DNA from 2 places in the Pseudoalteromonas sp. DY56-GL22 genome. Region 2 is predicted to be linked to the other one. Evidence: predicted binding sites of a transcription regulator. Region 2 holds the regulator's gene; the other holds the start of a gene.
What was found. The regulator NrdR, encoded in region 2, represses ribonucleotide reductase genes. The targets are predictions, from matches to a motif close to AAACACNANATNTNGTGTTT.
Positions count from the first base shown of each region.

Region 1: the regulator NrdR is predicted to act here: its motif matches at 11,777-11,796, upstream of nrdA (class 1a ribonucleoside-diphosphate reductase subunit alpha).

Region 1 covers NZ_JANHZR010000002.1:366,300-382,192, forward strand. The annotation lists gene sucD (succinate--CoA ligase subunit alpha) at 1-203, shown strand, start outside; gene argA (amino-acid N-acetyltransferase) at 397-1,737, shown strand; gene NO991_RS05580 (DUF3083 family protein) at 1,763-2,833, opposite strand; gene glnS (glutamine--tRNA ligase) at 3,062-4,729, shown strand; gene NO991_RS05590 (TonB-dependent receptor) at 4,816-7,224, opposite strand; gene NO991_RS05595 (YaeQ family protein) at 7,391-7,918, shown strand; gene yfaE (class I ribonucleotide reductase maintenance protein YfaE) at 7,915-8,187, opposite strand; gene nrdB (class Ia ribonucleoside-diphosphate reductase subunit beta) at 8,187-9,317, opposite strand; gene nrdA (class 1a ribonucleoside-diphosphate reductase subunit alpha) at 9,388-11,673, opposite strand; gene NO991_RS05615 (HAD family hydrolase) at 12,066-12,740, opposite strand; gene ubiG (bifunctional 2-polyprenyl-6-hydroxyphenol methylase/3-demethylubiquinol 3-O-methyltransferase UbiG) at 12,740-13,450, opposite strand; gene gyrA (DNA topoisomerase (ATP-hydrolyzing) subunit A) at 13,627-15,893, shown strand, end outside.
Region 2 covers NZ_JANHZR010000007.1:228,515-244,407, reverse strand. The annotation lists gene ribBA (bifunctional 3,4-dihydroxy-2-butanone-4-phosphate synthase/GTP cyclohydrolase II) at 1-942, opposite strand, end outside; gene NO991_RS16180 (riboflavin synthase) at 985-1,638, opposite strand; gene ribD (bifunctional diaminohydroxyphosphoribosylaminopyrimidine deaminase/5-amino-6-(5-phosphoribosylamino)uracil reductase RibD) at 1,643-2,782, opposite strand; gene nrdR (transcriptional regulator NrdR) at 2,785-3,234, opposite strand; gene glyA (serine hydroxymethyltransferase) at 3,341-4,597, opposite strand; gene NO991_RS16160 (hypothetical protein) at 4,889-5,257, shown strand; gene thrC (threonine synthase) at 5,322-6,605, opposite strand; gene thrB (homoserine kinase) at 6,624-7,550, opposite strand; gene thrA (bifunctional aspartate kinase/homoserine dehydrogenase I) at 7,560-9,977, opposite strand; gene NO991_RS16140 (response regulator) at 10,205-10,579, opposite strand; gene NO991_RS16135 (sensor histidine kinase) at 10,818-12,581, shown strand; gene rdgC (recombination-associated protein RdgC) at 12,672-13,580, shown strand; gene NO991_RS16125 (HDOD domain-containing protein) at 13,639-14,481, opposite strand; gene NO991_RS16120 (Zn-dependent hydrolase) at 14,755-15,893, shown strand, end outside.

The sequences.
Region 1 (15,893 bases), on a different contig from region 2:
ACAACGTGACTAAGCCTGTTGTTTCTTACATTGCTGGTGTTACTGCACCTGCAGGTAAGCGTATGGGTCACGCTGGTGCAATCATCGCAGGCGGTAAAGGTACTGCTGATGAGAAATTTGCTGCTCTAGAAGCTGCTGGCGTAAAAACTGTACGTTCATTAGCTGATATCGGTAATGCACTTAAAGAGAAAACAGGCTGGTAATCAGTTTTAATCTCTTAAAAAGGCTCGCTTATGCGGGCCTTTTTTGTATCTAACATTTTTTTGTTCCCTACAAGAAAATTCCAACCACAAATTAAGAATAATAATGCTTTATTTGTGAATATAAATTCTCTACACTTGTGGCTTGTATAGTTGTTTTGATTAAAACATTCGACTTTAATAAGGTAAATATTACGTGCGTACCACAGAATTGGTAGATGGATTTCGCCAGTCAACCCCATACGTTAATGCTCACCGCGGTAAAACATTCGTTGTTATGCTTGGCGGAGAGGCGATCGATCAGTCTGGTTGTCGCAGCATCATCAACGATGTCGCGCTATTAACTAGTCTTGGTATTAAGATTGTTTTAGTGTTTGGTGCTCGCCCACAGTTTAACGCAGCGCTTGAACAAGTTGGCATAACTAGTCAGTTTCATAATGAGATACGGGTAACTGATAACGCAACATTTGATGTGATTAAAAAGGTTGCGGGTGCAATGCAGTTCGATATAACCGCGCGTTTATCTACGTCTTTAAGTAGTACACCTATGTCTGGCTCATTTTTAAATGTGGTGAGTGGTAATTTTGTTATTGCTCAGCCTTTAGGGGTCGATGAAGGTGTTGACTATCATCATTCAGGTAGAGTGAGACGTATCGATGTTGCGGGTATTCGCCACCAGTTAGATAACAACGGAATTGTTCTGCTTGGGCCAATAGCGGCGTCTGTTACAGGTGAAAGCTTTAATTTAACTGCTGAAGAAATTGCTACGCAAGTAGCGCTCAAACTACGTGCCGATAAAATGCTTGGCTTTTGTAAAGAAGCCGGTATTTTGGATGAAAATGGTGAGGCGATTGCAGAGCTAATGCCAAATGAAGCTGAGCAGCTTCTAGTAAACTATCGTAAGCAACCTGACTCATGTGTAAGCGCAACCGTATTCTTACAAGCTGCAATTGATGCTTGTCGAGGTGGCGTACATCGTTGCCATCTTGTTAGTTACAAAGAGGATGGCGCACTATTACAAGAGCTGTTCTCTTTAGATGGTATTGGTACACAAATCGCACCGCAAAGCTCTGAGCAATTACGAAGTGCCAGTATTGCTGATATTACCGGTATCATTAACCTTATCAGACCCCTTGAACAGCAAGGCTATTTGGTGCGCCGTTCACGTGAACAGCTAGAAATCGAAATTGAACAATTTACGGTTATCGAGCGTGATGGTCTTATCATAGCCTGTGCGGCTTTGTATCCGTTTGCAGATGAACAAGTAGGGGAGTTTGCAAGTTTAGCTGTTCACCCCCAGTACCGAGATGCCGATCGTGGTAGTTATCTACTGCGATTTATTATTAACAAGGCTAAACGTGCAGGTTATTCGCATTTATTTGCTCTCACCACACGCAGCATTCACTGGTTTTTAGAGCAAAGCTTTGAAATAGTGACAGTTGATGAACTACCTGCGAAGAAAAAAGCGCTTTATAACCATGAACGCCGCTCTAAAGTATTGCGTCTAGATTTAACTAAGCTAGGGAATAAGAGGTGACGCATGCGCATCACCTCTTATACTCTTAATATTGATAGTTAATGTGCTGATAAAAACGCACGCGTAAATCTTGCCGAGTTGGATTAAATGCCAGCTCGTCAGTAACTTCATTTATCGCACTTTGCACTTGATTCATAAACTTACCATAACCAATGTCATGCTTGTCTTTATCAGCTGCGGCAATCACAAAATGTAGTGAATCTACAAGTTGATTTGCATCCCAATACTGTTGTAATTGCACCTGCTCAGAGCTGCAATCAAAGGTTAGTTTTTGCAGTTCGCTGTTACTTTGTGCGTTATCAATATTGCTATTACGAACAATAGGGCGGGTACCGTTAGCGATGAAAGCACCGAGTGTTAATCCGCGTTTATCACATGCTCGTTTGAATGCATCAAAGATGTATTGATAAAACTGCGTGTAATTCTCTTCATTCAACATATGCTGAAATTGCGTTTTAATAGCGCGAGTTACTGGAATCGAAAACCCAGCGTATGTCATCTCACTGTGTTCATTTGGTAAATGACATTGGCGAGACTGATATCGTGGATATAAGCTACGTAATTTATAGCCATAGCTCTCTTTGTGACCTTTTGCTTTAGCAAATAAATCATAAGTTAGATGTTGGTGGTCACGAATTTTCAGAGGTGGTTGGCCGCTCAGTAATTTTTCTTGTAGTGAATTGATCACTCTTTGCACATTATGATGAAAACTAGCCGCATGAGCGCGAATATCTTCACCGGTTGCTAAGAATAATAAACGAATTTTTTTGCATTTTTGCTCACCATCAGCAAATACATTATGTGCTTCATGATATTGTGGGTTATAGAAAAACAAAATCTGCTTAGCGGTCTCTAAGCTATATGCCTCATCATGGTAACGAACCACAGGCAGTTTATCGTTGGCGATTAGGTGTACATTATGTAATTCATACTCATCACATAGTGCAAATAACTCCCTTGCAAGACGCTTATAAGCACAGCTCACATTGGTGAACTGGGCAAAAAACTCATCAGTAGGTTTAAATTCAACTAACACATACTGGTTTGCACGTGCTGAGCTTGGAATATAGACTCGATGTTGATTGAGCGAAGCCATCTTTTTTCCTTATTGGTAGTGAAACTGACGGCACTATATCGCTAGTCAATGATCATTTTATTGCGTTAGAACAATTTTTTTACCGATTTTGTCGAGTCAGTGAACTATGTATTCAACAATTGACGTAATATCTTCAATAAACATGATGCAACCACTGTATGTTAGGGTTTGTTTTTGTAATAATGCATTAGTTTTGTCACCATGCAATATTCAGAGGATTATGCTCCTATGGCGGAAATTGAGAATCGCCCAAGTAACTTTATTAGAACGCGTATCGACGAAGATCTAGCAAGCGGTAAGCATGCGACTACACACACGCGTTTTCCACCTGAACCAAACGGTTTTTTACACATTGGTCATGCAAAGTCTATTTGTTTAAATTTTGGTATCGCCCAAGATTATCAAGGTCTTTGTAACTTACGTTTTGATGATACGAATCCAGAAAAAGAAGACATCAACTACGTAAATTCGATTAAAGAAGATGTGCAGTGGTTAGGTTTCCAGTGGGATGGTGAAATTAAATATTCATCTAACTATTTCGATGCGTTATACGGCTATGCTGTTGAGCTTATCGAAAAAGGCCTAGCGTATGTGTGTTTCTTATCGCCAGATCAAGCCCGTGAATACCGTGGTACTTTAAAAGAGCCAGGTAAAAACAGCCCATACCGTGATACACCAGTTGAAGAAAACCTAGCGTTATTCGAAAAAATGCGTAATGGCGAATTCAAAGAAGGTGAATGTGTACTGCGTGCTAAAATCGATATGGCAAGCTCATTCATGGTATTGCGTGATCCAATTTTATACCGTGTACGTTTTGCTCATCACCACCAAACAGGCGACAAGTGGTGCATTTACCCAATGTACGATTTCACGCACTGTATTTCAGATGCGCTAGAAGGTATTACACATTCATTATGTACGCTTGAGTTCCAAGATAACCGTCGCTTATATGATTGGGTATTAGATAACATCAGCCTTGAGTGTCATCCGCAACAAATCGAGTTCTCACGATTAAATCTTGAGTACACCATTATGTCTAAGCGTAAATTAAACGACTTAGTAGTAAATGGTCATGTTGAAGGCTGGGACGACCCACGTATGCCAACAATTGCGGGTTTACGTCGTCGTGGTTATACACCTGCATCTGTACGTGAGTTCTGTTCTCGTATCGGTATCACTAAACAAGAGAACATGGTTGAAATGGGTATGCTAGAAGCTTGTATCCGTGAAGACCTAAATGAGCATGCACCTCGTGCAATGGCTGTTCTTGACCCTGTGAAGATTGTTATCGAAAACTATGACGCAGATAAAGTAGAAACCTTGTCTGTTGCTAATCACCCGAATAAAGAAGAGATGGGTCGCCGTGACGTACCCTTCACTCGTGAACTTTATATCGAGCGTGAAGACTTCCGTGAAGAAGCAAACAATAAGTTTAAGCGTTTAGTTCTTGATAAAGAAGTACGTTTACGTGGTGCTTATGTAATTAAAGCTGAGCGCGTTGAAAAAGACGAAAACGGCGAAATTACAACTATCTTCTGCTCTTACGATCCTGAAACTTTGGGTAAAAACCCAAGTGATGGCCGTAAGGTTAAAGGTGTAATTCACTGGGTATCAGCGAGTGAATCTATCACAGCTGAAGTTCGTTTATACGACCGTTTATTTAACGTGCCAAACCCAGCGGCAGCAGAAGACTTTAACGCAACACTAAACCCTGAATCACTTGTGGTTCTTGAAAATGCGAAAGTTGAGCCGTCACTTGCAAATGCACAAGCAGAGCAGGGCTTCCAGTTTGAGCGTACAGGTTACTTCTGTCGTGATAGCAAAGCAGAAACATTAGTATTCAATCAAACTGTTGGTCTTCGTGATTCATGGGCGAAGATTGAACAAAAGGGCTAATAGCTAACTTTGTTAAGTTTCTATGCTTAATAAAAAACCCTTTCACTTTAAAAGTGAAAGGGTTTTTTTATAACTATTAAAAGCGATTAGAAATAACCGCGAATACCCAAGCTGAAGTTACGACCAGGTAGTGGTGCTTTTTCTTTAATGAATGAGCTGTGTACGAAACCAAGTTCATCGGTTAAGTTGTCAACATTAATGTAAAGCTGTGTATCAACAGGACCTAAGTCAAGTTGGTAGTTAGCTGATGCATCAAATAGGGTATAACCGTCAGTTTTTGTCTCGTAAGCAGTAATATCAGATTGCTCAAAATAATGAGTACCGGTTAGGCTAAACTTCCAATCAGACACTGTGTACTGTAATTCAGACCCCAGTTTATTAGCCGGAATACGCGGTAAATAACCCTTATCATCTTTTAGCTTAGCCGTTGTTGAATCACCAAACACTTTCACTAGCGCACTTGGCGTCACTTGATAGTGTACGTCAAATTCAATACCGTATAATTTCGCATCTTTACTTGTGAATTGGTAAACCGCCATTGCATCTTCATCTGCATCAGCTGCTGATTCTAAGCCATGCTCTTCATCAAAAACTAAACCGGTATTTTGCTGGTAGTAGTAGTTTTCAATGTCGTTATAGAAGAAGTTAACTGTGTAACCAAAGTCACCAATAAAACGGCGGAAACTTAAGTCAAAGTTCGTTGCAGTTTCTTGCTCGATATCTTCTGGCTCAAAATGAATTTCGCCATCTTCAATATGATAACCAAGACCTAGCTCGTAAGTACCTGTTGCGATATGAATGCCGTTTGATAGTAATTCAGCACTCAGTGGCGCACGTTCTGAACGAGATACACTTAAAGCAACACTTTGACCTTCTTGGTATTGCCAAATTGCACCTGCAGATAAGCTCAGGTTTGTGAAATCTTCACTATAGTTAATGATTTCAGCTTCTTCTTCGTCATGGTGCTCTTCTTCCTCTTCATGATCGTGATGATGCTCAGCCATGCTTACAGCAGAGTCGATTTGATAATCTTCAAGGCGTGCACCTAGCTCAACGGTCACATCACCAAACTGGCGCTCTTCAAGAACGAATAACGCGTTTGTTTTAGTTACGCTTGCCGGTGTAAAGGCTTCTTCACCATCTGCATCATAGTCAGACTCAGTGTAGTGATAACCAGCCATACCGTGCCAAAGGCCTAACTTGTGCTCAACGGTTGCACGTGCTTCGGTTGTTTTGTTTGTAAACACGGTGCCCACTGCACCATCTTCAATTTCAGCGTGTTTGTAGTCTGTGTAGCCAACACGTAGTGAGATATTTTCAATCCAGTTATCATGAAGTGCATAGCTCATGTAACCTTGCCAGCGGTCTTGCTCTAACTGTGCAAATACTGATTCTTCATGCTCTTCACCTTCATGTTCATCATGATCTTCCTCTTCTTCTTCATGATGATGATGCTCATGAGCAGGAATACCGTAATCTGTTTCGATGCGGCCGTATGACACACCTAGCGTTAGGTGATCGCCCACGTAACTAGTACCAAAGTTAACTGTTTGGCTACCGATAAAGGTGTTTTCTACGCTATTAGCAGTTTCGTGTTCTTCATGCTCTTCACCTTCATGCTCCTCGTGCTCTTCATGTTCCTCAGGAAGCTCAAAGTTTGGCGTGTCGTAATCGTGACCTTTGCGCTTTGTTCCATCGAAATGGAAGTTGAAACCATCATTACCGGTTTCAAGTTTTGCAGCATAGGTGTTGGTATTTGATACTGTATCGTGAGTGTATTGAGCAGCACCGGTTAAAGACTCGATGTTATCGGTAGGAATACGGTTATCAACAACGTTCACCACACCACCGATAGCGCCAGAACCATAAAGTAGGGTAGCTGGGCCGCGAAGTACTTCGATTTGCTCTGCTGCTAAACTGTCATTTGATGTTGCGTGGTCAGGGCCAATACGTGATGCATCACTGCTATCAAGGCCATTTTGGGTGATCTTCACACGCGGGCCATCTAAACCACGAATAATAGGGCTTGATGAAACTGGGCCAAAGTAGCTAGCATTAACGCCCGGTAAAGCTTTTAGTGTTTCACCTAATGTCGGTTTTGCTTTGTCTTTTAACTCATCACCGGCTAAAACATTCACAGGCGAAATCATTTCAAGACTATTTTTATGAAGTGCTGATGCATAAACAACAACAGTTTCAACTGATGTTGGTGTAAGCGTAACCACAACATTTTGGTCTTCGCCATTAATAGCAACACGCTTATCGATGAAATTGTTCTTACTGATGTGAAGCTGACCTTTATTGTCTACATCAATTTTAAACTGACCTTGTTTGTCAGTCACAACGCTTTGTGATTTGCCGTGTACATGTATTTCAGCATTGCTGATAGGTTGTTGGTTTTTATCTAATACTTGACCTGTGATCACAGCAGCCATTGTTGATTGAGAAAACAGCGCAGCGGCAACAGCACTAGAAAGAATTGAAACTTGTTTCATCATTACTACTTCTAAGTTTGTTGTTGAGTGTTGCGTTATAATATAACACCGCAATTTTTTAACTGCAATAACGTTATACTATAACTTTACCTATACCTTAACCCTAAGTCGCGATTTTAACACCATACACTATACTTAGACTGTTACACTGAGATGGCCAAATCTTATGTCTGATAAAAATAGGGTATTCAAAGCAAATTTTACAATTGCTGATTTAAGAGAGCATCGTAATCATAAAGAGGTGTTTACTACTGCATGTGACCGTCGTGAAAGCTATCAACACTTTGTACTTAAGCTTTTAAGTTATTGCTTATTTTCACACAACGAAACAGCCATATTGAATGCAAGGTTCAGTCATGCTGAACCAGATGTGTCAATAAAAGCACTTGATGACCATTATCAAACATGGCTTGCTGTTGACCAACCAGATATTGTGCAGCTCAACAAAATCGCGAAGCGGGTTGATGAACTATGGGTTGTGACAACCTTAAACAACGACTGGCTTAAAGAAAATGAACACCAGTTAGAACTTATCAATAATGGTCATTTAATTGCGTTTGATAACAATTTCATTGAGGAATTAGCGGGTCATCTAACTAAAAACTTACAGTGGGATGTTACGATTGATCAGCAAATGGTGAGTGTGTCAGATAAAGAAAATTTCTACCAAACCAGTGAGCTTATTTGGCATTAAAGTTCAATTTTTACTTTCCCATTGGGTTTACTACAACACAGCAATACTTCGCCTGTTCGAACGAACGCAAGCGGTTCTTGATTGTAGCTCACATCACCTTCGACTAATTTTGCACGGCATGCGCCACAATAACCTTCACGGCATTGGTAGGGGACATCTATTTTATTTAGTTCTAGGCATTCAAGGAGAGATGAACAGCCAGAATCAAATTCAAGATTCTGGCTGTCTGTTCCTGCAAGGATAACCTCTGCAGTGTTGTTTGAGCTCATTACAGGTCGAAGTCACCAAAGTCAGATGCATCAACTTGAGAGTCAATTTGACCAACAAGGTAAGAGCTGATTTCAGCTTCTTGTGGAGCAACTTGAACATTGTCTGATACTAACCAAGAGTTGATCCACGGAATAGGGTTACTCTTACTTTCGAACTGTGCAGGTAGGCCTACCGCAGTCATACGTGCATTAGTGATGTATTCAACGTATTGGCATAAGATATCTTTGTTAAGGCCAATCATAGAACCATCTTTGAACAGGTATTCTGCCCAATCTTTTTCTTGTTCAGCGGCCTCTTTAAACATCTGGATCGCTTCTTCACGACATTGTGCTGCAACGATTGCCATTTCTGGGTCGTCTTTACCTTCTTGCATAATGTTCAAGATGTGCTGTGTACCAGATAGGTGTAACGCTTCATCACGGGCGATTAGCTTGATGATTTTTGCATTACCTTCCATTAATTCACGCTCAGCGAAAGCAAATGAACAAGCAAAGCTTACATAGAAACGAATCGCTTCTAGGATGTTAACCGACATCATTGCTAGGTAAAGTTGCTTTTTAAGGTCAAATAAGCTGACTTTAACTTCTTCACCATTGATCACATGTTTACCTTCACCATATAGGTTGTAAACAGAAATCATGTTTATTAAATCATCGTAATACTTAGTTACCGCATCAGCACGCTCACTGATTTTCTCGTTGCTTACGATATCGTCAAAGATAAGTTCAGGAGATTGCGTAACGTTACGGATAATGTGTGTGTATGAACGGCTGTGAATGGTTTCACTAAACGCCCATGTTTCAATCCAAGTTTCTAGCTCAGGAATAGACACAATAGGTAGTAACGCAACGTTAGGTGAACGACCTTGCACACTATCAAGTAGCGTTTGATATTTTAAGTTGCTTAAAAAGATGTGCTTTTCGTGCTCTGGTAACGCTTGGAAGTCAAGACGGTCTTTACTTACATCAACTTCTTCAGGACGCCAAAAGAACGAAAGTTGCTTTTCAATTAGCTTTTCGAAGATAGGGTACTTTTGTTGGTCGTAACGTGACACGTTTACCGTTTGGCCGAAAAACATCGGTTCTTGTAATTGGTTATTATGATTTCGGCTAAAAGTTGTATATGACATAGTGATTTCTCAAAAAACAGTCAGGACAAAGCGGGCTAATGAGCCCGCTTTTGTTATGTTATTAATTTAATTAGATTTTACAAGCGCCGCCTGCACAACCGTCATCTTCTACCTCTGGTGTTAACTCATCTTGAGAGTCTGATGCACCATCACGTGTGTTGTGATAGTACAGGGTTTTAACACCAAGTTTATACGCAGTCAGTAGGTCTTTTAATAGCACCTTCATAGGTACTTTACCGCCTTCGTACTTAGATGGATCATAGTTAGTGTTTGCAGAGATCGTTTGGTCAACGAACTTTTGCATAATACCAACAAGTTGTAGGTACCCATCGTTTGAAGGAATATCCCACAGTAGCTCGTAGTTATCTTTCAGATTTTCATAATCTGGCACTACTTGCTTTAAGATACCATCTTTACTTGCTTTAACGCTGATATGACCACGTGGTGGCTCGATACCATTTGTCGCGTTAGAGATTTGCGATGATGTCTCTGAAGGCATAAGGGCAGATAGCGTTGAGTTACGCATACCGTGCTCTTTAATGCTTTCGCGTAATGAATCCCAATCTAAGTGAAGAGGCTCATCACAGAACTGATCTAGGTCACGTTTGTAAGTATCTGTTGGCATAATGCCTTGAGAATACGTTGTCTCGTTAAATTTAGGACACGCACCACGTTCTTTCGCTAACTCATTTGATGCTTTCATTAGGTAATACTGAATTGCTTCAAATGTTTTGTGAGTTAGGGCATTTGCGCTGCCATCTGAGTAACGCTTACCATTTTTCGCTAAGTAGTATGCGTAGTTAATAACACCAATACCTAGCGTACGACGACCCATAGTCGCGTTTTTAGCCGCAGGAACAGGGTAGTCTTGGAAATCAAGTAAGTTATCAAGGGCACGTACTGCAAGTTCAGCAAGTTCTTCTAATTCGTCAAGTGACTCAATTGCACCTAAGTTAAACGCCGACAGCGTACAAAGTGCAATTTCACCTTCTTCATCCATTACATTGCTAAGTGGCTTAGTTGGTAATGCAATTTCTAAACATAAGTTAGATTGACGAATTGGTGCCACAGTCGAGATGAATGGGCTGTGCGTATTACAGTGGTCAACGTTTTGTAAGTAGATACGACCTGTGCTGGCACGCTCTTGTGCAAACATTGAGAATAACTCAATCGCCTTAATACGTTTTTTACGAATTGACTCGTCTTGCTCGTATTTGATGTATAGCTCATCAAACTTCGCTTGATCTTCAAAGAACGCATCGTATAGACCCGGTACATCTGATGGGCTAAATAATGTGATGTAATCGTCTTTGATTAAACGGCTATACATTAATTTGTTGAACTGCACACCGTAGTCAAGGTGACGTACACGGTTATCATCAACACCACGGTTGTTCTTAAGAACAAGTAGGTTTTCAACTTCTAAGTGCCAAAGTGGGTAGAACAGCGTTGCTGCGCCGCCACGAACACCACCTTGTGAACAGCTCTTAACCGCTGTTTGGAAGTGCTTATAAAACGGAATACAACCTGTGTGGTACGCTTCGCCGTTACGAATAGGGCTACCAAGGGCACGGATGCGACCGGCATTAATACCAATACCTGCACGTTGCGAAACATATTTAACTATCGCAGACGATGTTGCATTAATAGAATCTAGGCTATCACCACATTCAATAAGTACACATGAGCTGAACTGACGTGTAGGGGTACGTACACCTGCCATGATAGGTGTCGGTAATGAAATTTTGAATGTAGATACTGCATCATAAAAACGCTTGATGTAATCAAGGCGTGTCTCTTTTGGATAATCAGAGAATAAGCTTGCAGCCACTAAGATATATAAAAACTGTGCACTTTCGTAGATTTCACCAGTAACACGGTTTTGAACTAAATACTTACCTTCAAGTTGCTTTACAGCAGCGTAGCTGAAGTTTAAGTCACGGTTGTGATCGATGTAAGCATCTAAGTCATCAATTTCTTGTTCGGTATAATCAACAAGTAGGTGTTGATCATAACGCTTGTCTTCAACTAATTTGGTGATGTGATCGTATAAGCGCGGCGGCTCAAATTGACCATATGCTTTTTTACGTAAATGGAATACAGCTAAGCGAGCAGCGAGGTATTGGTAATCAGGCGTATCTTTAGAGATCTGATCAGCTGCAGCTTTGATGATTGTTTCATGAATGTCATCGGTACGAATGCCGTCATAAAATTGAATGTGTGATTTTAATTCAACTTGTGAGACAGACACATTCTCTAGACCTTCTGCGGCCCAAGCGATCACGCGATGGATCTTATCTAGATCAAGTGACTCTTTACGGCCGTCACGTTTGCTTACAGATAGCTGTTGGTTCATAGTTTTGCCTGTATTCCTTGGGAAATTTTAGTTGTAAGACAAAGGTATTCTTTAATGTAATTATTATTATTCAACACCAAGATAAACTAATTGAATAACATTTAGCCACAATATCTGGTGTTGTTTAAATTGCAGATCACAAGATAGTGTGGTCTGAGTTGTTTTGCAAGGGATAGAATTGCCCCAATTTGTGGATAACTATTGGATAAGCGCATTGTGTTAGTAACCATTAACCTTTGAACATTCATAGACGACGAAATTTGTAGAAATCAACAAAAGATCCAGAAAATTTACCGTTTTGAAAAATAAATTTTGACTGATTTTTTTATCATCAATGAATGCTCAAAAGTAAATCAAATCACAATATATGGTGTTTCAATTATCAAATAACACTATATATGGTTTAAACCATCAATCGGCGTTTGCCAATTGAAATCCGCTTGCCAGCCAAGTGCAGCGTCTATACTGGGTATATAACCCCATAACGCTGTTGCGCTGTACATATTGGCCGCTTTTGCAGCTTGAATATCACGTTCAGCATCACCGATGTATAAACAACGGCTCGGATCAACATCTAAGATCTCAGCAGTGTGTAATAGTGGATCCGGTGATGGTTTTGACACAGCTAATGTATCGCCACTCACAACTGCTTTTGCATCACGCAAGGAGGGAATAGCCTGCACTAAGGGCTCAGTTAAAAAGCCGGGCTTATTAGTCATAATGCCCCACTTAATATTGTTTTGCTCAAGTGCAATTAAAAGCTGTTCGATGCCGTTGAAGCATTTACTGTGCACAGCAATATCCTCGGCGTAATAGTCAAGAAGCTTTTGGCGCAAGGCGAGTTGTTCAAGTTCGGGCCAATTATCCCCAAACCCTACTTCTAATAATGCATTTGCACCGTTAGACGCAGCAGGGCGATAAACATGCTCAGCAACAGGCGCCACATTGGCGTCTGCTAACACGCGGTTTAATGCACCACCTAAGTCATCCGCGGTATCGAGTAGTGTGCCATCTAAATCAAAGATAAACGCATCAAAATCGATAGAGGGTGCTTGCACACCACTCATTAGACTAGTTTCTCAAAGTGCAGGATGTAATTAACACTTACATCATCATTTAAGCTGTACTGCTTAGAAAACGGGTTATAGTGAAGGCCGGTACTGGCGCGTACTTTTAATCCTGCTTCTTCTGCCCATGCAATAAGCTGCGCAGGTTTGATAAACTTTTTATGGTCATGCGTACCTTCAGGCACCATCTTTAAAAGCTTTTCAGCACCGACAATAGCAAACAAGTAGGCTTTTGGTGTTTTATTTAATGTTGAAAAGAACACATCAGCGCCCGGTTTAGCAAGGTCTGCTACAGCACGAATAATAGAAGCAGGGTCTGGAACATGCTCAAGCATTTCCATACAAGTCACTACATCAAAGCGAGCAGGGTGCTCAGCAGCGAATTGCTCTGCAGGTACTTTTATATAATCAACAGGTACGCCTGTTTCTAAACTATGTAACTTAGCAACGGTAAGTGGCTCTTGGCCCATATCGATACCGGTTACTTTAGCGCCCATACGCGCCATACTTTCACTTAAGATGCCGCCACCACAGCCAACATCTAAGGTTTCCTTATCAAATAAGCCGCCTACTTTATCAGCGACAAAATCCAAACGTAGAGGATTTATTTCATGAAGGGGTTTGAACTCTCCGTCGCGGTCCCACCAACGTTCTGCGATGGCTTCAAACTTTGCAATTTCTGCATTATCTACATTTTGATGCTCGGTCATAAAAAACTTCCTCGTTAATCTGAGGCCATTATATAGGGGGAAATTAATAAATCGCAAAGATTTAGCGCCTGTAAATCTAAATAAATTGTGATAGCATGGTCTGGAAATAATAACTAAAGCTCTTAAGACGGCGGTTTGCCTCTTAATGAGTCAATACTGAAGGAATGTGAAATCAAATGACTGATCTCGCCAATGAAATTCTGCCAGTCAATATTGAAGATGAATTAAAAAATTCCTACCTTGATTACGCGATGAGTGTAATCGTAGGACGTGCATTGCCAGACGTACGTGACGGCTTAAAGCCAGTTCACCGCCGCGTTTTATTCGCAATGAACGAACTCAATAATGATTGGAATAAACCTTACAAGAAATCAGCACGTGTTGTTGGTGATGTAATCGGTAAGTACCACCCACATGGCGACAGCGCGGTATATGACACCATCGTTCGTATGGCGCAGCCTTTCTCATTACGCTACATGCTTGTTGACGGCCAAGGTAACTTTGGTTCTGTTGACGGTGACTCTGCGGCAGCAATGCGTTATACGGAAGTCCGTATGGCGAAAATGTCACATGAATTATTAGCTGATTTAGAAAAAGAAACGGTTGATTACGTACCGAACTATGATGGTACTGAGCAAATTCCTGATGTATTACCTACAAAAGTACCTAACTTATTAGTAAATGGTTCTTCGGGTATCGCGGTTGGTATGGCGACGAACATTCCACCTCATAACTTAACAGAAGTTATCAATGGTTGTTTAGCGCTTATTCAAAACCCTGATATGTCAATTGCTGACCTTATTGAATATATCCCAGGTCCGGATTTCCCGACTGCGGCGATTATCAATGGTAAAAAAGGCATTGAGCAAGCGTACTTAACCGGTCGTGGTAAAGTATATATCCGCGCTCGCGCTGAAATCGAAGTTGACGAAAAAACCGGTCGTGAAACAATCATCGTTCACGAAATCCCTTATCAAGTTAACAAAGCACGCCTAATCGAAAAGATCGCAGAGCTTGTTAAAGATAAGAAGATTGAAGGTATTAGTGCACTACGTGATGAATCAGATAAAGACGGTATGCGAATCGTTATCGAAATCAAACGTGGTGATGTTGGTGAAGTAATCTTAAACAACCTATATGCACAAACTCAGTTACAAACTGTGTTTGGTATGAACATGGTTGCACTTGATAACAACCAACCTAAGTGTTTCAACCTTAAAGAAATGCTTGAAGCGTTTATCGTACACCGCCGTGAAGTTGTTACACGTCGTACAGTATTCGATTTACGTAAAGCCCGTGACCGTGCTCACACGCTTGAAGGTTTAGCGATTGCCCTTGCGAATATCGACCCAATTATCGAACTTATTCGTAAGTCACCAACACCAGCAGAAGCAAAAGCGGCACTAACAGCACGTTCTTGGGAACTAGGCACTGTTAAAGCAATGCTTGAAAAAGCAGGTGAAGATAACGTTGCACGTCCTGATTGGTTAGCGGCTGATTTAGGTATCCGTGATGGTCAGTACTATTTATCTGAGCAACAAGCACAAGCAATTCTAGACTTACGTTTACATAAACTGACAGGTCTTGAGCATGAGAAGATCTTAGACGAGTATCAAACACTTCTTGATCTAATTGCTGAGCTTTTACATATTCTTTCAAGCCCAGAGCGTCTAATGGAAGTTATCCGCGATGAGCTAGTAGAAATTAAAGAGCAATATGGTGACGAACGTCGCACTGAAATCAGTGCAGCAGCTCACGATATTAGCCTTGAAGACCTAATCAATGAAGAAGACGTTGTTGTAACGCTTTCTCACGAAGGTTACGTTAAGTATCAACCACTATCAGATTACGAAGCACAGCGTCGTGGTGGTAAAGGTAAGTCAGCAACGAAGATGAAAGATGAAGACTTCATCGAACGTCTATTAGTTGCTAACACCCACGATACAATCTTATGTTTCTCAACAGCAGGTCGCTTATACTGGTTGAAAGTATATCAGTTACCATTAGCAAGCCGTGCAGCGCGTGGTAAGCCAATTGTTAACTTATTACCTCTTGAAGCTGATGAGCGTATTACTGCTATCTTACCAGTACGTGAGTACGAAGAAGATAAATACATCTTCATGGCAACTGCGTTTGGTACAGTTAAGAAAACACCACTTACAGCATACAGCCGTCAACGTGCGAGCGGTATCATCGCAGTTAACCTAAATGAAGGCGATAGCCTAATTGGTGTTGATATCACTGATGGCACGAATGAAATCATGCTATTCACTGATGCTGGTAAAGTTGTTCGCTTTAAAGAAGCAGAAGAGTCAGCAGTTGTTGATGAAAACGGTAACCCAGTTCTAGACGAAAACGGTAACCCAGAAATCCGCTTCAAAGGTGTACGTCCAATGGGTCGTACAGCAACAGGTGTTCGTGGTATTAAGATGGCTGACGACCA
Region 2 (15,893 bases):
GCCCGCATCTTCAGCGGCAAAGGCTTTAACGGTTGCTTCTAGATCTTCTGTTGACTCTTGTTTACCTAAAATAACCAGCACGCCGTTATGCTCAGCGATATAAGCCATAGCATCTGATAAGCCCCAGCTACGATCAGCACTTCTATCTGATAATAGAATATCGTTAAAGGTGCTTTGTAAGTGAACTCGTACTAACGTTGGCTCATCTTTCGATACTTCACCTTTTTGTAAAACATAGTGAAGCTGACCATCAATTGTGTCTTTGTAGGTCACTAAATCAAACTCACCATGATCCGTTGGTAGTTTACATTTAGCAACACGCTCAATGGTGGTTTCGTTTAGGTTTCGGTATTCAATTAAATCTGCAATAGTGCCAATCTTTAAGTCATGCTCTTTAGCAAATACTTCAAGATCTGGGCGACGGGCCATAGTGCCATCTGCATTTAGAATTTCAACAATCACAGATGAAGGTTCAAGACCTGCTAAACGTGCTAAATCACAACCCGCTTCAGTATGACCAGCACGTGTTAACACGCCACCAGGCTGCGCCATAATTGGGAAAATATGCCCTGGCTGTACGATATCGCTCGGTACGGCACCTTTAGCGATTGCGGCTTGTACAGTACGTGCGCGGTCGGCTGCTGAAATACCTGTAGTTACGCCTTTCGCCGCTTCAATCGACATAGTGAAGTTAGTTGAAAAAGCTGCACCGTTATTTTTAACCATCAGTGGTAATTCTAACTGCTGACAACGCTCTTGTGTCATTGTTAAACAAATTAAACCACGGCCGTGTGTTGCCATAAAGTTGATGGCATCAGCACTGATATGTTCTGCCGCGATAATTAAATCGCCTTCATTTTCTCGGTCTTCATCGTCCATTAAAATAACCATTTTACCGGCTTTAATGTCATCGATAATTTCTTGCGCGCTGTGTAAATTCATAATGTGCCCATGAGAGTATGATTAATAGTGACGTATCTTTGCTTATTTAATAAAGCCAGCTTGTGCGAGCAAGCTCATTGATATGTCTGAACGGGAAGGTTGTTCAGCCCCTTTAATTAGGCGCTCTAAATAGCGAGCAATCTGGTCAACTTCTAAGTTCACCTGAGTACCCACCTGAAATTCTGCAATCGTTGTTTGCTCAGCAGTATGTGGAACAATCGTTAGCTTAAAGCGATTTTGCTCAACCTCGTTGACGGTTAGGCTAATGCCATCAATACACACCGAGCCTTTGTACGGAATGTACTTCATTAAATCATTGTCAGTACTTAACCAATACTCAGTTGCACGAGCATTAGGACTAATACTTTCGACAGTAGCAATACCATCAACATGGCCTGACACTAAGTGCCCACCTAGGCGAGAAACCGGTTGCATAGCTTTTTCGAGGTTAACTGTTTGCCCTTTTTTATAATGTGCAAACCCAGTTAAGCTAATTGTTTCGTTTGATAAGTCAGCACTAAAACCATCGCTATGTTTAGCGACAACCGTTAAACACACACCATTGGTGGCAATACTGTCACCGAGCTTGACGTCTTCCATATCCAAATTAGCGCTTTGAATACGAATAGCTAGATCGCCTTGCTTTTGTGTTAGTTCAACAATTTTACCTGTTGCTTCAATAATTCCAGTAAACATAGTGCTACTCTTTATTTTCAATTTTTGAGGCTTGCTTTGCTTTTGTCGCTGTTAAGCGAATATCGTCGCCAATCATCACTGTGTCAGTAAAGGTCAGCTCAGTGATATCACTCATCATGGTGACTTCTGCAAAGTTTAGTAAGCTTTTGCCCATATCACCTACTAACTTAGGGGCAATATAAACAATATATTCGTCAATTAAATCTTGCTCGGCAAACACCCCAGCAAGGGTTGCCCCCGCTTCGAGCCAAATATGATTAAATTGCAGTTCAGCAAGACGCTTTAAAACCGCCGATAAATCAACTTTATTGTTAACTGCTGGCACCACTTCGTGTTTAACAAAGTGAGGCCACTTGGTGTGATTATCAAGCGAAGTGGTAAAAATTATTACCGGGCTCTCGATGCTGAATAACGCAAGCTCAGGCGTTAACCTGTTTTGTGAGTCAATAATGATTCGGGTTGGTTGGCGCAAAGGCAACGAGGTTGGCATGGGAAATGGCAACTCATCAACACGGACATTAAGTTTTGCATTATCAGTAATAACGGTGTCTGCACCGGTTAAGATAGCGCAGCTTTGCGCACGAAATGCTTGCACATCTTGGCGCGCTTGAGGGCCTGTTATCCATTTACTTTGACCGTTATTTAGCGCAGTTTTACCATCTAAACTACACGCCATTTTACAGGTTACATATGGCAACCCAGTTTCCATACGCTTTAAAAAGCCTTTGTTTAAGTCGCGCGCTTGTTGCTCAAGTAAGCCAGATGCCACACTAATACCAGCGTCAGCTAATATCTGCAGGCCGCGACCACTTACCGCAGGGTTTGGGTCAACCATAGCAGCAATCACCTTGCTTACACCCGCAGCTTTTAAACCTTCGGCACAAGGCGGAGTGCGTCCATAATGACTACAAGGCTCTAAAGTGACATAGGCAGTGGCGCCCTTTGCTTTATCGCCAGCTACAGCCAACGCATTCACTTCAGCATGGCCCTGCCCTGCGATTTGATGAAACCCTTCGCCGACTATTTCGTCATCTTTAACCAGTACACAGCCAACATTCGGGTTTGGCGTGGTAGTAAAACGGCCGTGTTTAGCAAGCTCAATGGCACGCGCCATGTAAACAGTATCAAGTTCTGTAAACGACATGATTAATCACCTAAACGAGCGATTTCTTCTCCAAACTCGCGAATGTCTTCAAATGAACGATAAACCGATGCAAAGCGCACATAGGCTACTTTGTCGAGTTTTTTCAGCGACTCCATGATGCATTCGCCAATTAAATGGCTAGAGATTTCACGCTCACCGGTAGCACGAAGTTGAGATTTAATGATGTTAACGACTTCGTCGACCTGCTCAGTGCTCACTGGGCGTTTCTCTAAAGCGCGATGCAAGCCATTCAGTAACTTGTCTTCGTTAAATGGTTCGCGGCTACCGTCTTGCTTGATGACTCTTGGCATCACAAGTTCAGCGCCTTCAAAGGTGGTAAAGCGCTCATGGCATTCGTTACATTCACGTCGACGTCTCACTTGGTGACCACCGCCAACAAGTCGAGAATCAATTACTTTAGTATCTTTTGCGGTGCAAAAAGGGCAATGCATAGGGTTCTAGTTCCGTTTATAAAAAACAAAAAGGCCGCTTAGTAAGCGGCCTTTATGATAGCAAAAAACAACGCTATTGTTATCTTAATTACGGTTTAACCAGTAATTAAGCGTAAACTGGTAATTTTTTACAGATAGCTTTAACTTTCTCTTTTACTTCTGCTTGAACAGACTCATCGTTGATGTTGTCTAGTACGTCACAGATCCAGCCAGCAAGCTCTTTTGACTCAGCTTCTTTGAAACCACGGCGAGTAATAGCCGGAGAACCAATACGAAGACCAGACGTTACAAACGGTGAACGTGGGTCGTTTGGTACTGAGTTTTTATTTACAGTGATGTTAGCGTTACCCAGAGCAGCGTCAGCATCTTTACCTGTGATATCTTTATCGATTAGGTCTAGAAGGAATAAGTGGTTGTCTGTTTTACCAGAAACAACTTTGTAGCCACGCTCTTGCAGTACTTCAACCATAGCTTGAGCGTTCTTAACAACTTGTGCTTGGTACGCTTTGAATTCTGGTTGTAAAGCTTCTTTGAAAGCAACCGCTTTAGCAGCGATGATGTGGCATAAAGGACCACCTTGACCGCCAGGGAATACAGCGCTGTTTAGTTTTTTGTAGATCTCTTCATCACCACATGCAGAAACGATTAGACCGCCACGAGGACCCGCTAATGTTTTGTGAGTTGTTGTTGTAACAACGTGTGCGTGAGGGATTGGACTTGGGTATACACCCGCTGCGATAAGACCAGCAACGTGAGCCATATCTACGAATAAGTATGCGCCAACTTTATCAGCGATTTCACGGAATTTAGCCCAGTCAACAACGCCTGAGTATGCAGAGAAGCCAGCGATGATCATTTTTGGCTTGTGCTCTAATGCAAGAGCTTCAACTTGAGCATAATCAATTTCGCCTGTTTCGTCGTTTAGGCCGTATTGAATTGCATTGTACGTTTTACCAGAAAAGTTAACGTGTGAACCGTGAGTTAAGTGACCGCCATGAGCTAAGCTCATACCTAGTACTGTATCGTGCGGCTGAAGAAGTGCTTGGAAAACAGCTGCGTTTGCTTGTGAGCCCGCATGCGGTTGAACGTTAGCGTAATCTGTGCCGAATAATTCGTTTGCACGGTCAATTGCTAATTGCTCAACAACATCAACATGCTCACAACCGCCATAGTAACGTTTGCCTGGATAACCTTCAGCGTATTTGTTGGTAAGCTGAGAACCCTGCGCTTCAAGTACGCGTGGGCTACAATAGTTTTCAGACGCGATCAGTTCGATATGCTCTTCTTGACGAGCCGTCTCTTTAGTGATGGCTGCAAATAACTCTGGATCGAAATCCGAAATATTCATGCTACGTTCTAACATGGGGTCTCCTAAGGCAACGTGTATGGTGTTTTTTGAAGGCTGTATTGTACGCTTAAAACGCACTTTTGCCTATCTTGTAAAGATGAACATATTTAAACAGGGATTGAATTTATTTCACAGTGTTTTAATAATGATATTTTTTTATTGATACATAATAAAAATTTATAGATTTAAAATATTTCATAGATATTTAAAATGTTATTTCAACGAAAAACCGCCCGATTAAATTGCGTTTTTATAGGGACAAACTAAGCTTATAGGACTAGTCAATATCAAGGATGGTATAAGTACATGTTAGCTAAACCAATATACGAATTAGTCCCCTACGGATATTTTTTTCTTGGCATAAGCTGTATCGCATTGGCAAATAATTATGTGCCAACTCTCATCGGTGTAATCTTATTTTTATTAGGTGCTAATATTTGGCGGATGCGTTCAGAAGCCAGAAGAACCGATCATTCAAGCCAGCGTGTTAAACAAAAAAAACGTCGCTATTACTATGAATTTAAACCCTTTATCATTTTTATTTCGGCATTCACCTTGATGCAATGGACGCACAGTGAACTCGTCTCGATGATCAGTATTTTGCTGTGTATTTCGGCCGGGGTCATTCTTATCATGCGGGTTTTAAACCGACATAGTCATTCGTTACTTCATTAAAGGCTTCATTAAAAGACTGCATTAAAAAGAGCGGCTTAGCCGCTCTTTATACCTTTATTAAGCACTAAGCTAATTTATTAAACAGCTCAGTGCGAAGCAATTGATAATCAAACTTAATATCTTCAGCTAAACACTGTTTTGCTAATGCATCTGCTAGTGGTTTCGGCATAGGCAATTCGATGTCTAAAATTTGCTCTACGCTGTCTTTGAATTTAGCTGGGTGTGCAGTCGCTAAAAAGATACCTGCACTGCCATCAGCTAGATTTTCTTTCAAGCCCTGATAAGCAATTGCAGTATGAGGCTCTGCGATGTAACCGGTTTGATGAATTTTTTTCATCACTTCTTTTGTTTCTTCTTCACCAACACAGCTTGAATAAAAGTCATTATAACTAAACCATTCGTTATCCAACATAAACTGAACACGCGGCCAGTTATTCGGTTTACTTACATCCATCGCGTTCGATAGTGACTCAAGCGTATCATTCGGTGCCCACTCTTTATTTTGTAAGAAACGTGGCACCGTGTCGTTTTGGTTAGTTGTAGCGCTTAATTTCGCTACTGGCATACCAAGCACAGCACCGATCATCGCGGCACACACATTACCAAAGTTACCACTTGGAACTGAGATATGCGCTTTACTACGCTGCTCTTTTGGTAATTGAGCAATCGCTTCAAAGTAATAGCAAACCTGTGCAACTAAACGGCTGATATTAATTGAATTTGCTGAATTCAGACCAAGCTTTTGTTTCACTTCATCATCTAAAAACGCCTGTTTTACCATGCTTTGACAATCATCAAAGCTACCATCAACCGCATAGCAGTGAATGTTGTTGCCTAACGTTGTGAATAGCTTTTGCTGCGCTAATGAAATTTTACCTTTCGGGTATAAGATCACGACATCGATATTTGGCTTATTATAAAATGCATGGGCAACTGCAGCCCCTGTATCGCCTGATGTAGCCGTTAAAATCGTGACTTTTTCACCCTGATTAAATTGCGCAAGACACTCAGCCATAAAACGGCCACCAAAGTCTTTAAACGCAAGCGTTGGGCCATGAAATAATTCAAGGCAATAAATATCTTTTTCTACTTCAACTAACTTCACATCAAAGTTAAACGCATTTTGCACCATCTGTGCAACGGTATCGGCAGGAAGCTCGTCACCAATCAGGTGCGATAAAATCTTACTGCTACGGCTCACAAAGTCTAAATCAAGTAACTTATCAATGTCTTGAATTGGTGTAAGGCTATTAGGGAAGAATACACCTTGATTACGCCCTAAACCCGTTTTTACCGCTTCAACAAACGACACCTGTTGTGTTTCATCTTTTAAATTATGTAATTGCATGTTTATTCCTTAAATTCTTTAAAGCTGTCGTGTGCCAAGCTGATCAAGTTGGCAGATGTGGCAGAAGCCCTGCTCATTGATGTAATTATCATTCAGCCAAGCCGCACACTGCTTAGCAGCTTCCAGGCTCTTACACACGGTAAATAATGTTGGGCCCGCACCAGAAATGCTGACAATCTCTGCACCAAGCTCTGGCAAGGCACTCTTTGCTTCGGCAAAGCCTTGAATGAGCGGTGCGCGATGTGGCTCAGCGATTTCATCACTCATAATGGAAAGCGCTGCGTCAAAGCGACCTGTAAGCAATAAGCTGCTAAATGCAGAAAGTCGCTGTGCGAACTCAACACTGTCGTGCATTGATAATTGCGTTGGCAAGACCGAACGCGCTTTTGCGGTATTCAGTGAAAATCCCGGAAAAGCCGCTACGTAATACCATTGATTATCAACAGGTAACGAAATTGACTTGTTGGGAATGAGTTCACCAGTTAATTGCAAGCCACCTAAATAACAGGGTGTGATGTTATCGTAATGACGACCGCCACTAACAATGGCTTCAAAATCAGCCATCAACTCGATAAGTTGCTCTTGAGATAAGTTGGTTTCAGCGAACTTATCAAGGGCTGCAAACGCAGCCACCACAGAACAGGCACTCGAACCTAAACCTGAACCAATTGGTAGGTTCTTTTTAAGCTCAAGTTTTACCGCTGGCATAGTCGGTGCAACGTGTTCTTTAAAATGAATTAAGCATTGATAAGCCAAGTTTTCTTCAGCATTAGCAGGCAGTTTATGGGCATAGTCGCCAGAGCAGACAAAAGTATCTTGCTCAGCGGCACTCACCTCTACAACATCGCCTAATAAGGTGCCATCGATTGGTGCTAGCGCAGCACCTAACGCATCAAAGCCTACAGCAAAATTCCCGATTGAAGCGGGTGCATATACACGGATCATGACCAGCTCCTAACGTGTTAACGTTTTTAAAATGTCGGCAAATACACCTGCAGCCGTTACTTCAGCACCTGCGCCATAACCACGGATAACAAACGGACGAGGTTGATAATATTGACTTAAGATGGCCAGTGCATTTTCACCGTCACGGATATCATAAAGAGCATGGTTACTATCTACGGCTTCAATGCCTACTTTACATTGACCGTTTTCAATAGTACCCACATAACGAAGTACTTTACCTTCGCTTGCAGCACTTTGTATACGGTCGTTAAACTGTGCATCAAGTGATGGTAGTTTTGCCATGAAATCTGCTACAGAATCACCTTCTGCAAACCCTTTTGGTAAAACAGATTCAACTTCGATATCGCTTAGTTCTAACTCAAGACCCGATTCACGAGCAATGATCAGTAGTTTTCGAGCAACATCAGTGCCTGATAAATCATCACGCGGATCTGGTTCTGTAAAACCACTTTCTTTTGCTTTTAACGTGGCTTCGCTAAGTGATAAACCATCTTGTAGCGCACCAAACATATACGATAATGAACCCGACAAGATACCGCTGAACTTAATAAGTTCATCACCGGCACCAAAGAGTGATTTCAGGTTATCAAGTACTGGTAAGCCTGCACCTACGTTTGTTTCGTATAAAAACTTACGATTATTCTTCTGTGTCGCTGCAACTAAATCTTGGTAGTAAGCATACGAGCTAGTATTGGCCTTTTTGTTTGCCGCAACAACGTGGAAACCGGCATTCAAGAAATCAACATATTGCCCAGCAAGCTTATCGGCTGAGCTACAATCTACGATCACAGGGTTAATTAAATGGTTTTGTTTAACAAATTGCTCGACCAAATTTAAATCAAATGCCTGCTCTGACACGGCTAATTTGTCTTGCCAACCATCAAAAGCAATGCCTTCGCTATCTAGATAAAGCTGCCTTGAATTAGCAACACCGTACAAGTTCAGTTTAATATTACGTTTTTCAAGCCATGCTTGTTGACGCTTTAACTGCTGGATAAGTTCTTGACCTACTAAGCCACAGCCAAGTAAAAACACATCGATTGAAGGAATGTGAGTAAAGAAGTTCTCATGGCACACTTTCACTGCGTCGTTGCATAGTTCACCATCGATAACCGCTGAAATAGCACTCTCAGTCGAGTCTTGTGCAATAGCAACAATGTTAACCTGCGCTTGAGCTAATGAAGCAAAGAACTTAGCTGCTAAGCCTTTGTGCGCACGCATGTTATCACCAACTAGGGTTACAATCGCAAGGTTACGCTGTACTTGAACTGGTTCGATTAAACCGGCTTGTGATTCTAATTCGAAAGCAGTTTGTAATGCTTCTAGAGCAAGTGATAGGTCGCTCTCATGCACACAGAAACTGATACTAAATTCACACGAAGATTGTGTGATTAGTACAATTGACACATTGTCATGCGCCAATGCATTAAATACTTTTGATGCCATACCCACTTTGCCTTTCATACCTGGGCCAGACACCGTTAACATAGCGAGGTTTTGTAAACTTGATAGCGCTTTAACAGGCTCGTTCGACACACTGTCGTTACTAATCACTGAACCTTCTGCACGTGGGTTATGAGTATTTTTGATCTCGCACGGCACGCCTGCTTTAGCACAAGGTAAAATCGTTTTCGGGTGTAATACTTTCGCACCAAAGTAAGACAGCTCCATTGCTTCTTTATAAGATAACGAATCAACCTTAGATGCTTTTTTGATATAACGCGGGTCAGCATTGTAAACACCGTCAACATCAGTCCAGATCTGGCATACATCAGCTTCTAGGCATGCTGCCGCAATAGCTGCTGAGTAATCTGAACCATTGCGACCAAGTGTTGTTAGTTCCCCCTGCTCATTGGCAGCAGTGAAACCCGGCATGATATAAATTGTGCTCGGTGCCGCTTTTAATGCAGCTTGAAAACGTAACTTACTTGCGGTCAAGTCAGCTTCAGCATCAATGTAGCCACCCACTGAAGCTATACAGTCTGTTGCTTCTAAATAACGAGCATTACTTTCGTTAAGCATACACTCCATCAAGGCAACACTAACGCGCTCACCAAAACTAATTGCATAAGCACGTACTTGGTCTGGGCAACACTTCAAAAGTGCAACACCATCCAGTTTATTCTTAAGTTCGTTTAAATCAGGCCAATTCACTACCTGACCAAAGTCAGCTTCAACAGCAGCTTTTAATTGTTCACAGCGCGCAACCAATGCTTGCCATAACTCACTAAAATCTTGCCCCTGCTCTGCAGCGCTTGCTAATGCTACTAATGAATCTGTCATGCCACCTGGTGCTGACAGCACTAACAGCATTTCATCGCGTAATTCTTCTTTGACTAACTGAGCTACCTGTTGCAAACATGCGTAGTCGGCCAAGGACGACCCACCAAATTTTAATACTCGCATTATTTATGTTTCCTCATTCCATAAACGAAAAAGGCCTGTGTTCTAGTGAACACAGGCCTATAAATTTGTTGCACCGACCTATGCCACTATCCCGTAAGGATGATGGTTGTAATAATAATGGTCGTTGCGTGATTAAATGTTTTCATAGCCTTTAGACTGCCTTAAATGTAGCCAAGCTGTCAACCCTTAAAGAAAAGATAAATTATGCACTTTTGTTATACAAAAGATTAATGAATACCAAATTTATGCAAAGTTGCTTTCAGTCGAACAATATCTATTGGCTTATCGATGAAATCAATGGCTCCCAAACTAACTACTTTTTGCTTCATTTGCGCTTGAATATCAGCTGAAATCACTATAACAAAGCACTCTATTTTCTCTGCTTTGATCGTTTCAAGTACAGCAACACCATCTAGCTCTGGCATAGTTAAATCCAAACACAATAGATCAAAGTTTTGCTCGCGTAGTAAAGCAAGTGCTTCTCGACCATTGGTTGCTTGTTGAATATCAGCGCTTAAACAGTTACCTAAGCACCGAACTACTTGTTTGCGAGCTATACTTGAATCATCACAAACCAGTATTGAAAAATTAGGGTTATTCATGAATATAAAAATCTTCGCTGTAGCAAATACAACATCTAAAAAGGCTAAAGTAAAAGACGAGCGAAATTTATAACACACTTTTATTGGTGCAGTAAGGTTAAGTTTTTTTAAAAAATAGTAACAATTTATAAATACTCCAGTAAAAAAGGATTTATTTATTTATTTTTAACCGTTTATTAGCTAACTTTAGAACTAATTGAATGTATTACAAATGTAACCAAGGAGCTATGGGTATTCTATGTTACAGAAAAGCCTATCAAAAGAATTGTTAACAAATGTGCTCTCGGTCTACTTCTTACTCACTTTTGTAGTGACCTGTGGGCAGGTTATTGCTGAATATGTAAACACTAAAGATTACATTCGTGACGAATTAACCACTTTACAAAAAACATTTAGCCGTAGTTTAACCCGTGCAATTTGGGAACTTAACGATAAACAAACCATCACAACAGCTGAAGGCTTACTCGCAATCCCTATGATCGAAGGCATTATTGTGCGCGATGATAGTGGCGAGGTACTCTCACAATTAGGTCGCTCATTAGATATTCACGAGCTATATAGCCAGCAGTTAGTGCAAGAAGAAGCGATAATTGAAGATACACCATCCGGTTTATTCGGCTATACATTTCCGCTTATTTTTGAGTTTTCGGGTAAAACAACTCAAGTAGGCGATGTAACCTTATTCTCAAGCCGAGAAGTGGTATTTAGCCGCATCATGATCTCTATTTATTTTCTAATCGGTAACGCAATGATCAAAACCACCTTTTTGATCATACTTTTCTTATTAGCATTTAGAAAACGCTTAACTGAACCACTTGCGCAATTTACAGAACAAATTGAAGATCTTGAACTAAACGATTTAGAAGGCCGCCATATCGAGATCCACACAACTGAACACAACGAATTAAAAGTAATGGAAGAATCTTTTAACCGTTTAATAGATAAAGTTGTTCTCTACCGAGAAGAACTGGAACATACTCAGAAAGAGCTTGTACTTAGTAATGAAAAACTCGACCAACATAATTTACAGTTAGAGCAAGAAGTCGCGCGCAAAACATCTAACCTTAGCCAAGCGATGATGGATTTGCAGCAACAGAAATATGAATTAGAAAAACAAAAGCTAACACTGACTGAAGAGATAGACCTTCGTAAACAAACTGAACAAGAACTCATAACCAAGCAAACTGAGTTACAGCGCTATGTTGATGAGTTGAACTTAGCACAGGAGCGCCTAGTCGGCTCCGAGAAAATGGCTGCTTTAGGCGGCTTAGTTGCAGGTATTACCCATGATGTAAATACACCAATCGGGATTGGTGTGACTGCGACTTCATTTTTACAAGAACGTTTAGATCAGATTGAAGCGGCATACAAAGAAAAAACCCTATCACCAAAAGCGCTTGAAGAGTTTATTAATGACGCCAAGCAAAGCACTAGCTTACTTACTAGTAATTTAGACCGTGCATCAGAGTTGGTTGCAAGCTTCAAACAAATTGCAGTCGATCAAGCCAGTGAAGCGGTACGTACTATTAATTTCAAAGAGTATTTAGGTGAAGTGATCCGCTCTTTACATCCAAAACTAAAGAAAACATCTCATCATATCAATTTAGATTGCCCTGAAGATTTAACGCTCAACCTGCCTGCAGGCGCTATTAGCCAAATTTTTACAAACTTGATCATGAACGCGCTTATTCATGGCTTTGAAGGCATTGAAAGTGGCATCATAGATATCATAATTAAAGACGAAGAAGATGAAGTCGTTATCGACTTTAAAGATAATGGTAATGGTGTATCCGAACATCAGCTAGAAAAACTGTTTGACCCGTTCTTCACAACCAAGCGTGATCAGGGTGGCAGTGGGTTAGGTACTCATATCACTTTAAACTTAGTGAAGCAAACCCTTGGCGGTGATATAGAAGTAACAAGCGAAGTTGGAAAAGGCTTGCATTACCATATTAGTTTCCCAAAAAACATGCCTAAACCGCTCTCAATGTTTAACTCATAAGCATTTCGTACTGATGGCGAAATGATTCATTTCGGCATCAGTTTTTTATTGTTATGATTGGGCAAATTTATTGAAAGGATTAGCCTAATTATGTGGTTTAGTAACCTTATCTGCTACCGTTTTAAACAAGACGTTTCATACTCTCAAGAAGACTTCGACAAAGCCCTAGAACAAGATCTGTTCCGCTCATGTACAGGCCAAGAGCTTTCAACATTTGGTTGGACAAAAGCCTTTGGTAAGCATGGTCAAACTCTATCTCACTTCTCTCAAGACAGCATTTTAGTATGCGCTAAGCGTGAAGAAAAAGTACTGCCTGCGGCCGTTATCAACGAATTGGTTGCAGAGAAAGTTGAGCAAATCGAAGCGGAAGAAAACCGTCCGGTAAAGAAAAAAGAAAAAGACGAACTAAAAGAAAATATTCTGCACACTTTACTGCCTCAAGCATTTAAAAAGTCGAGCCTACAGTTTGCGTTTATTGACCAAAAAAATGGCTGGGTTGTCGTTAACAGCGCAAGCTTTAATAAAGCAGAAGAGCTTTTAGCCCTACTTCGTAAATCACTTGGCACGCTACCTGTCGTACCTGCATTTGCTAATTATGATTTAGATGTATTTTTAACAGATTGGTTAACTAATTTCAGCACTCCTGAAGGCTTCTCTATCGGTAACGATGCAGAGCTTGAAGAAGCCGATGACAGTGGTGCTCAGGTTAAATTGAAAGGCCATGACTTATCATGTGACGAAGTAAAGTCACACCTAGAAAATGGTAAGCGCGTAACTAAACTGGCTCTTGATTGGCAAGAACGCGTTAAGTTCATGCTACAAAACGATGGTTCGATTAAGCGTCTAAGCTATTCAGAAACATTAAAAGAAGAAAACGCCGACATTCCAAAAGAAGATATGGCGGTAAAACTTGATGCTGACTTCATCTTAGCGTCAGAAGAAATTAAACAGTTGCTAGAAGAGCTGACCCAAGGCTTAGGCGACGCTGAAGATTTATAAAATTAACCTAAATGTTAATTAACACAAAGCGCGACTTGGTCGCGCTTTGTGTTTTTAGCTATTCAGTAAAAATGGCTTTGACCTCATCAAGCATATCGTGATATTCATCTTCATTAAATAACTCAAGCGATTCTATTACGCCTTTATCTACGTATGTTTGCAATGCTGCCGATTTGTCAGAAACCTGCAAGATGCCTTCTAAAATCGCGCCAATACGAATAAAGTCAACATAGCATATATGCTCTGGACGATAGTTTGGATTTGCCCAGCTTTCAGCAACTTCGACGAACTCATCAGTAAAGCCCCAAGCACGCATAATTGCGCCACCTACTTTGCCTCCTAACTTTTGGATAGCGTGTGCCAAAAAACTTGGATTTGCAAAAACTTCAGGGTGCTTTTCAGCCTCAGTCAAAATTGGCAACACGCCTATGTTATAGACTAATGAAGCTAGCGTAATGGTATCTCGGTTCAGTGATGTTTGCTTATTTCGACGTAAGAAAAAGTCCATTAGAGTAATTGAGTGACATGCAACTTTAAGGGTTTTTTGCCATGCTTTATCCATATACCCTTTTATCAGCTCATTATGCGATACAAACAATTGTTCCATCGCCATTGCGGTGGCAATATTTTTGATTTGACGTAGACCAATTCGTGTGACGGCTTGATGAAGATTGGTGACTTTAACTGAGCGCCCCATAAATGCACTGTTGGCCACTTTAATCATTCGTGCCGATAACGCTGGATCATGGGAGATAACATCTGCCATATCCATCAAGTTTACTTCTGGGTTATCTGCTGCTTGCCTCACTTTTACTGCAACTTCAGGTAATGTCGGTAACACTAAAGTGTCATTATTTATTCTGTCGACCAATATGGTCAGTAATGCATTCTCTGTTGACATATGCGTGCCATCCTCTTGGGTTAGTTTGCCAAAATAAAGACAAACTAATGACTGACATTATTAGATTAGTTCTTGTTTTAGTATTGTCTAACTTAACGCTAAAGTTAAGAAAATCACAGAAATTATCTCTTTTTATGCTTTTTAATCATGTAACTGATAAATAAATATCGCTTCTAGCGCTGTATACTTGCCATGTATATGGCAGGTTTGCTTTAATGCATACACTTTTTGTTTTAATAACAATGACTCTCACTAAAATCGGGAACGGGCAAAATGACATTAAATAAAATTAGCCAAGCACTTATCTTATCAGGTGCTGTTTTTCTTGGTGCATGTTCTGATCAGCAAGCAACCACTTCTCAAGCTCAGCCTGCTGCAGAGCAAACAAAGCAAAGTATTGAACAGAACAACCCACAACTTATCAATGCAGATGAAAACCGTTTAGACATTTACACAGACTTCACACTTACTTCTGATCTTAGCCACCTGAGTGATAACCAAAAGCAAATGGTTGGTAAGTTGATCGATGCCTCAAAAATTATGGATGAGCTATTCTGGCGCCAAGCATTTGGTGAGAACAAAGACGCTTTCTTAGCAAAAATCAATGATGAAAAAGTTCAGAAGTTTGCAGATATCAACTACGGCCCTTGGGATCGCTTAAACGGCGACCAAGTTTTCTTATCAGGTTATGAAGAAAAGCCTCTAGGCGCTGAATTTTACCCAAGCGATATCACTAAAGAAGAATTAAACAACGCAATCGTTGATGACAAAACAGGTCTTTACTCAGTGATCAAACGTGACGAGAAAGGCCTTCTTTACAGTGTGGCTTACTCTGTTGAGTACGCACAAGAGTTAGAAAAAGCAGCTAATTTATTACGTGAAGCAAGCAAGCTAGCTGATGATAAAGAATTCGCTAACTACTTAAGCATGCGCGCAGACGCACTAGTAAGTGATGACTTCCAACCATCTGATTTTGCGTGGATGGATATGAAAAATAACCCAATTGACGTGGTTATTGGCCCTATCGAAACCTATGAAGATCAATTATTTGGTTACCGTGCGGCGTATGAATCTTATGTACTAATCAAAGACTTGGCATGGAGCGAGCGTTTAGCTAAATTCGCTGCTTTCTTACCTGAGCTACAAAAAGGTTTACCTGTAGACGAAAAATATAAGCAAGAAGTCCCAGGTTCAGACGCTGACCTAAATGCTTATGATGTCGTTTATTACGCAGGCCACTCAAATGCGGGTAGTAAAACAATTGCTATCAACTTGCCAAATGATGAGCAAGTACAGCTAGAAAAAGGCACACGTCGTTTACAGCTTAAAAACGCCATGCGTGCTAAGTTCGATAAAATCTTAGTGCCTATTTCAGAACAGCTAATTGTTCCTGAGCAACGTAAACACATTAC